2 regions of the Collinsella sp. BIOML-A6 genome follow, and region 1 is predicted to be linked to the other one. Evidence: riboswitches for the same ligand, from Rfam matches in the RefSeq annotation. Region 1 holds a riboswitch; the other holds the start of a gene.
What was found. A riboswitch is a leader RNA that binds a small molecule or an ion and turns the genes downstream of it on or off. The one in region 1 is predicted to bind thiamine pyrophosphate.

Region 1 (4,192 bases):
CGAGCATCACACTCATCGTCGACAAGGAGGAGATCGGTTCCGTGGGTGCCACCGGCATGACGAGCCGCTTCTTCGAGAACACGGTCGCCGAGATCATGGCGCTCGCCGGCGAGGATAGCCCGCTGGCCCTGCGCCGCGCGCTCGCCCGCAGCCGCATGCTTTCCTCCGATGTGTCCGCCGGCTTCGACCCGGGCTACGCCAGCAAGTTCGAGACCAAGAACGCCGCCTTCATGGGTCGCGGCCTGTGCTTTAACAAGTACACGGGCAGCCGCGGCAAGGGCGGTTCCAACGACGCCGATGCCGAGTACATGGCGCTTATCCGCGACATCATGGACGAGGCCGGCGTGGACTTCCAGACCTGCGAGCTCGGTCGCGTCAACGCGGGCGGCGGCGGCACCATCGCCTACATCATGGCCAAGTACGGCATGAACGTCATCGACTCCGGCGTTGCCGTCCTGTCCATGCACGCCCTGTGGGAGGTCGCCAACAAGGCCGACATCTACGAGGCCTATCGTGGCTACAAGGCCTTCCTCGAGCGCGCCTAACCAACCCTCGTAACTTGCGGTGAAATAGTTCCCAGACATGCCTTTTAACAGGCAAAACAGGAATTATTCCACCGCAACTTCCTTTTTGGTAGAGGAGAGTCCATGCTACAGGTCGTCATTTCGCCCGCCAAACAGATGCGGACAGCTCAAGATGTCTTTGACGTTTGGGGCATACCGCCTTTTGCACATCAGACGGCCCGACTCCATCAGGCGCTGTTGGGCATCGAACGCGAGGATGGCGCGGCAGGTCTTCAGACCCTTTGGAACGTGAGCGACAGGCTGCTTACAGCGTGCCTGGATACGCTTCACGAATTTATGCCCGTCCTGAGCGATACCGACCTCGCCGATCCCGATATCGCGCGTCGAATCTCCCCCGCCGTCATGTCCTATCACGGCATTCAATACCAGAGCATGGCGCCCGAGGTGATGGATTCCGCGCAGCTCGCATGGCTGCAAGACCATCTGTGGATCCTCTCGGGGCTCTACGGATGCGTACGCCCCTTTCATGCCGTTGAACCGTATCGGCTGGAGATGGGCTCGAAGCTTGCCGTCGACGATACCCGAGACCTCTACGCGTTTTGGGGCGACAAGCTCGCACGGGCCATCGCTCCGGCAGGCTCCAACGCTACGATCGTCAACCTCGCCAGCGTGGAATACGCCAAAGCCGTTCTGCCCTGCCTCACCACCGATGCCACGGTCGTCACATGTCTCTTTGGCGAAGGCGTCCGCAACGGCAAGCCCATCCAGCGCTCGACCGCCAGCAAAAAGGCGCGCGGCTCCATGGTACGCTGGATGGCAGAAAACAAGTTCGAGGATGCAAGCGGGCTCGCCGCGTTCGACGTTGGTTATCGTCACTTTCCCGAGCTTTCACCCGCAGGCACCCTCGTGTTCATCAACGAACAGATGCTCTAGAGCCGACACCCGACACTGACCCGCTCAGCCTTCTCTATATAACTTGCGGTGGAATAGTTCCTATTTGAGCCTTTTATCGCACAAACAGGAACTATTCCACCGCAACTTCTATGATTGGCCGGCTAGGCGCGACACCTATTCTGCTAGACCGTCGGCTTTGGCAATTTCATTTGTCGAGCCGTCCTGATAGGTAATCTTGACATGCTCCACCTCGGACGCCGCAACACCCGACGGGGGCTCCAGGCGCCATTCTGTCAGCGCGATATCCATCGTCGTGGGCACATCCCCTTGATCTTTGAGCGCGACCGACAGCGTCTTAAGCGATGCATCGAAGGTCACGCGCTCGATCTCTTCACCAGGAATGGAACCACCGCTCAGCTGCAACTGCACAAACTCATCGCACGGATACCAATAATCACCGGGAGCTGCCACCGTGTTGCCGCCAGAGACCTTCATCGTCATAATCGGTAGGCTATCATCAGCCTCGAACTCCCAGGCAGCGCCGCCTTGACCGCCAAACGTCCAAATACAAAAGGCAATCACCAGCACGGCAAGCGCCGCAAAGCCAATCGCGACCAACCCATGGTGCGCACGGCCACCCTCGGCCGATACATCCCGTTGCGTCTCTCGATATAGATGCATGTCTTCCATGTACGCCTCCCCACAGGCACGCTCGTTGGCCCAATCGTACCCATTCAGGCTATACTTGAGCCCATGACATAACGGGGAGCTTGCAGGACAAGACGGCAGGCTGAGATTGGGCGCGCCCGCCCTGACCCGCAAACCTGATATGGGTAATGCCAACGAAGGGAGCCGTGCCAATGAGCACACAAACCGAGCCCACGCTCGTCACGCAAATCGACTTCGCCCGCGCCGGGCAGATCACACCGCAGATGAAGGAGGTCGCCGAGCGCGAGCATCGCGACCCCGAGTACATCCGCGAGCGCGTGGCCGACGGCCGCATCGCCATTCCCGCCAACATCGTGCATATCAAAAAGGGCATGCGCGCCTTTGGTGTCGGTGAGGGCCTGTCCACCAAGGTCAACGTCAATCTGGGTATCTCGGGCGACAAGGCCGATGCCGCCGAGGAATGGAAGAAGGTCAAGATTGCCGAGGATTACGGCGCCGACGCCATCATGGACCTCTCCAACTCGGGCAAGACGCGCCAGTTCCGCCAGCAGCTCATCGACGAGACACCGCTCATGGTGGGCACCGTCCCCATGTACGATGCCATCGGTTACATGGAAAAGCCGCTGGTCAAGCTCACTAAGGATGACCTGCTCGAGGTCGTGCGCGCGCATGCCGAGGACGGTGTGGACTTTATGACCATCCACTGCGGCATCAACAAGTCGGTTATCAAGACCTTTAAGGAGACCGGCCGCCTCATGAACATCGTCAGCCGCGGCGGCTCGCTGCTGTTTGGCTGGATGGAGGTCACCGGCAACGAAAACCCCTTCTACGAGTTCTACGACGAGGTGCTCGAGATTTGCCACGAGTACGACGTGACGATTTCGCTCGGCGACTCCTGCCGCCCGGGCTGCCTCTACGACTCCAACGACGCCACCGAGACCGCCGAGATGATCGAACTGGGCAAGCTGTGCAAGCGTGCCTGGGCTGCCGGCGTCCAGGTCATGGTCGAGGGTCCGGGTCACATGGCGCTCGACGAGATCGCCGCCAACATGAAGCTGCAGAAGCGTCTGTGCCACAACGCCCCGTTCTATGTGCTCGGGCCGCTGGTGACCGATATCGGCGTGGGCTACGACCACATCACCGCCGCCATCGGTGGCGCCATCTCCGCGAGCTCCGGCGCCGACTTCCTGTGCTACGTAACGCCCGCCGAGCACCTGTGCCTGCCCAACGCCCAGGACGTGCTCGACGGCCTCATGGCCACCAAGATTGCCGCGCACGCCGCCGATATCGCCAAGAAGGTGCCGCACGCCCGCGACATGGACGACAAGATGGGTCGGGCACGCCGCAAACTCGACTGGGATGCCATGTGGAAGTGCGCTCTCGACCCGGTCACCGGTAAGAAGCGCTACGAGGAATCCCCCGCCGCCACCGAGGGCACCTGCACCATGTGCGGCAAGATGTGCGCCGTCCGCACCGTCAACAAGGTGTTCGAGGGCACGACGATCGATCTTGGCATGGAGGACTAGGCTTATCACCACGGTCGGTCGCAGGCCCTCAGCAACGTTCGTCGATTGTTGACGTGTGAACATTTGCTTTCATTTGCGTAAAGATTGCATCACCCGCCCGGGTCCGACATAGAGTTGGCCCGGGCGTCTCTATAATGCAGGCTTAAAGACCCATTTGAATCCAATCGGACAAGGGAGTGAGCATGGATCGCAGTAATGTACCTGCCGTTCTGTCCATCGCAGGATCCGATTCCAGCGGCGGTGCCGGCATTCAGGCCGACATCAAGACCATCACGGCGCACCGCCTGTATGCCGAGACGGCCATCACTGCCATCACGGCGCAAAACACCCTGGGTGTCACCGCCGTGCAGGATATCTCGCCAGATATCGTAGCCGCGCAAATTGATGCCGTCTTTGACGATATCCGCCCGAGCGCCGTCAAGATCGGCATGGTTTCCTCTGTCGAGATTATCGAGGTCATCGCCGACCGCTTGAGCGCTTGGAACGCAACGAACGTCGTCGTCGACCCCGTCATGGTCGCCACCTCGGGCGCGCGCTTGATTGCCGAAGATGCCTCCGAGGCACTCACCCGCCGTCTGT
Region 2 (4,192 bases), on a different contig from region 1:
AAATATACGTTTATAACAGTTTGATATAGATGATTCCTATATCAGTCTGGACTGCCACAGAGAGATTTGACCCGTGCAGAACGCAGCAGTCTAGATGTGCTGACGGATCGCGTCGATATAGGCCTGCCCATAGCGCGTGAGCGTCGTGTTCTTGCGTGTGATAATACCGATCTCCATGTACTCGTCCACATCGAGCGGAATCGAGATAATACCGGGACCGTTGAGTTCATGGCTGATCACGCCCGAACACACCGTGTAACCGTTAAGGCCCATAACTAGGTTGAACAGCGTCGCACGGTCACGCACGCGGATATTCTTGCGGCGCTCAAACGTCGAGGTCAGCTCTTCAGAATAATAAAACGAGTTATAGCTGCCCTGCTCATAGGACAGGAACGGGTAGTCCTTGAGATCTTCGAGTGTCACGCTGGCGTGGTCCGCCAATGGATGGTCGGCGCATACAAAGACATGCGGCGCAGCGCAGAAGAGCCCCTCGAATACGAGCTCGTTGGCGGCGAGCATGCGCTCGATAACCTCGCGGTTATGCTCGGATAAGTACAGGATGCCCAGTTCGCTTTTCATATGCGCGACGTCCTCGATAATCTCGTGGGTCTGCTCCTCGCGCAGGGTAAAGTCGTAGCGCGCGGCATCGAACTCGCGGATCACGTCGACAAACGCGTTAACGGCAAAGGAATAATGCTGGCAGCTCACACTAAAGTGCGGCACCTGCTCGGACGTGCCTTTGTACTTGCCCTCGAGCAGGTCGGCCTGGTCGAGCACCTGGCGCGCGTAGCCCAAGAAGGTCTCGCCTTCCTCGGACACAATGACGCCCTTGTTGGTGCGCTCAAAGATGTGCACGCCCATCTCGTTTTCGAGATCGCGGATCGACGCGGTAATCGAAGGCTGCGACACAAAGAGCCGGCGCGAGGCCTCGGTGATACTGCCGCATTCGGCAACCTTAACAACATACCTGAGTTGCTGAAGCTTCATGACTTTCCCCCTAGACGGTCGTAATGCCGAAACCTGCCGCGTCCACCTGACACATAAACGGCGGCATCTCCCCCGTCGCAGCGCAGGCGGCAATCTGATGCAGAGCCCCGGCAACCGCATCATCTGCCGCAGCGCCGATATGCCAGCGCGCGGCAGCCGTGACCGCCTCGTTGGCATTGGCGACTGCAACGGAGTTGGGAACGGCATCGATCATGGGCAGATCGTTATCGGAATCGCCGAATACGGCCACCTCGTCGAGCGTCAGGCCCAAAGCACGCGCCAGCTCCAGCGCAGCGCAACCCTTGTCCCAATCTGCTGGAAGAATGTCGAATAGGCGCACACGATTGTTGGGAAACACGAGCGAGAGTTCCGGCACCTCAGCGGCAACGCGCTCGCGTAGCCCCGCGAGCTCCTCACGCGAACGGGCACTCCAGATATTCGCCTTGTATACCGGGGCATCATCGACAACAGGACGGCACGGGGCCTCTTCGCCTTTGAGCCATGCGTTGCCGCCCGACTCCATGGCGCGACGAACGCGCTCGGGATCACTCGTCACACAATAGGCATCGTTATTCCAAAAGTCATCGCCCAGGCTGTAGACTTTCAGATACGTATCGTCGGTCTCTTGCTCCAAGTAGTCAGCCAAGCGCATCAGGGCGGCGTTGTCGGTCGCATGCGAGGCCACCACCTCGCCGTCCACAAACATGACCTGGCCGTTGCAGAACGCACCGGTCGAAAAGCACTCGGAACAATTTTTGAACATCCAGCCCATCGCGGACGGTTGGCGACCCGAAACCGGGCCAAAGTGCAGACCCGCCGCCTGCATGGCATGAATGCCCTCGATGGCGTAGTCGCTGGCGCCGTCATGCCCGGCCGGAATCAGCGTATCGTCCATATCGGTCAGCACAAGTTTAATCATAAGGTCCCCCGTCATTTTCACCGTAACCATTGTAACGACCTACCAATAAGGGACGGGTTTATTTTGGCAGGTTTTATCTGGGAAAATACCGCGCCCCAGTTGCCACCTGCCAAAATAAACCTGTCCCTTTTTGGCAGGTGCGCTAGTATAGGGAGCAACAGATTCGATGCGGGAGTGCCGGCGGTGCAAACCACAAGGCTGAGAGGGCATGGGGCCCAATCCTTTGAACCTGTCAGTTAATGCTGGCGTAGGGAGCATGCCGCCTTTACAGGGGCGCTGTCTATGCACAGCGCCCCTTTTCTATGCCAAGGAGGCATGTGCAGTGATCAATTCGGAACAGCTCAAGCAAAACGTAGTCAAGGCCGCGGAGGAGATTCGCGCCACGAATCCGATGGCCGGCTCCATCACCAATACGGTGACGATTGATTTTGTCGCCAACGCACAGCTCGCCGTGGGCGGATCGGCCGCCATGGTCTACCTGCCCGACGAGGGCGAGGCGCTCGTTGCCGGCGGCGGCGCCATCTATCTCAATATGGGAACGCTCTTCCCCATCTACGAGCAGACGATTCCCCGCGCAGCCAAGGCGGCGCATGACGCCGGCAAGCCCTGGGTGCTCGACCCGGTGGGCCTGGGCATCGGTAGCCTGCGCACCCAGCTGGTAAACGAGCTCAAGCAGTACAAGCCCGCCATCGTGCGCGGCAACGCCTCCGAGATCATCGCGCTTGCCGCCCTATGGAACCTTGAGGGTGAGGCAGCCGACCTCAGCCGCGCCCGCGGCGTCGACACCACCGACACCGTTGATGCCGCCCGCGATGCCGCTGTGGCGCTCGCTCGCTACACTGGTGGCGCCGTAGTTGTCTCGGGCGAGGTTGACCTGATCACCGACGGCACGACCGTGGCCAAGTCCCATGGCGGCAGCCCGCTCATGTCCAAGATCACCGGCTGCGGCTGCTCGCAGGGCGGCGTGCTGGCCGTGTATGCCTGCGCCGGCGACCCGCTTACGGCAGCCATCTGCGGCACCGCGGTCTACAACGTTGCCGGCACGCGTGCCGCCGCTGTCGCCGATGCCCCGGCAAGCTTTAAGGTCGCCTTTATCGATGAGCTCTACCGCGCGACCGCCCAGGACATCGCCGACAACCAGCTCGAGCTCGAGGAGGCATAAGCCCATGTCCGAGTCCGCAACCAGCGCCGGCATGAACACGTTGGTCGCCGTGGCCATTGCCCCGTGCGGTACGGGCGACGAGCTCTCCGCCGAGGTCGCCGAAGTCGTGCGCGTCATTCGCGAGAGCGGCCTTCCCAACCGCACCACCTCGATGTTCACCGAGATCGAGGGCGACTGGGACAAGGTTATGCAGGTCGTACGCGATGCGACCTTTGTGTTGGCGAGTAAGGGCATCCGAACCGAAGTCGTACTCAAAGCCGATATTCGACCCGGATTTACCGACACCATGACCGGCAAACTCGAGCGCATGGAAGCACAGATCAAAAAGCAGGAGGAAGCACGATGAGCATCCGCGACAACCTTGATATCTCGGCCTATCTGGTACTCGGCCCCGAAAACACACTCGGGCGCCCCGTGGGCGATGTGGTGGCGCAGGCGCTCGACGCCGGCTTTACCTGCATCCAGGTGCGCTCCAAGGTTGCAAGCGCCCGCGAGATCATTGCGCTGACAGGCGACGCCGCGCAGGCAATCGCGCAGGCCGGCAAGACCGGTCAGGTCGCCCTGCTGATCGACGACCGCCTTGACTGCGTGCTCGCCGCGCGCGAGCAGGGCATCGCTGTCGACGGCGTGCACGTGGGCCAAAGCGATATTCCCGTCGAGGTCTGCCGCAAACTTTTGGGCCCCGATGCCATTGTGGGTCTTTCGGCCCGCTGCGAGGAGATGCTCGAGTACGTCAAGACCGCCGACATGAGCCTGGTCAACTACCTAGGCGTAGGCCCGCTGCACGAGACCGAGACCAAGCGCGACTGCGGACGCGCAGCCGATGGCTCCATCATCACCAAAAGCTTTGAGGATCTGGCCGCACTCCACGCGGCAAGCCCCGTGCCCATCGTGGTGGGCGGCGGCGTCAAGACGGCCGACCTGCCACAGCTCAAGGCCACCGGCGTCGATGGCTTCTTTGTGGTGAGCGCCGTCTGCAGCGCCGACGACCCCCACGCCGCAGCCAAGGAGCTCGTCGACACCTGGCAGCAGGCATAGACATAAGCCGAGCAGCTGATTCGCAGCCTCATATCTTCAATAGCGGAAAGCGCATCCCAGTTTGGACCTCCATTCCGGGATGCGCT

Region 2: linked by a shared signal. The riboswitch ahead of thiM (hydroxyethylthiazole kinase) and the one ahead of thiC (phosphomethylpyrimidine synthase ThiC) in region 1 are both predicted to bind thiamine pyrophosphate.

Annotation. Positions count from the first base shown of each region.
Region 1 is NZ_WWSL01000018.1:33,646-37,837, reverse strand. It holds gene GT495_RS07235 (aminopeptidase) at 1-545, shown strand, start outside; gene GT495_RS07230 (YaaA family protein) at 648-1,457, shown strand; gene GT495_RS07225 (hypothetical protein) at 1,593-2,108, opposite strand; TPP riboswitch at 2,171-2,287, shown strand; gene thiC (phosphomethylpyrimidine synthase ThiC) at 2,279-3,613, shown strand; gene thiD (bifunctional hydroxymethylpyrimidine kinase/phosphomethylpyrimidine kinase) at 3,796-4,192, shown strand, end outside.
Region 2 is NZ_WWSL01000002.1:35,351-39,542, reverse strand. It holds gene GT495_RS00900 (LysR family transcriptional regulator) at 91-987, opposite strand; gene GT495_RS00895 (HAD-IIB family hydrolase) at 998-1,906, opposite strand; TPP riboswitch at 2,067-2,177, shown strand; gene thiM (hydroxyethylthiazole kinase) at 2,229-3,068, shown strand; gene GT495_RS00885 (thiamine-binding protein) at 3,073-3,414, shown strand; gene GT495_RS00880 (thiamine phosphate synthase) at 3,411-4,106, shown strand.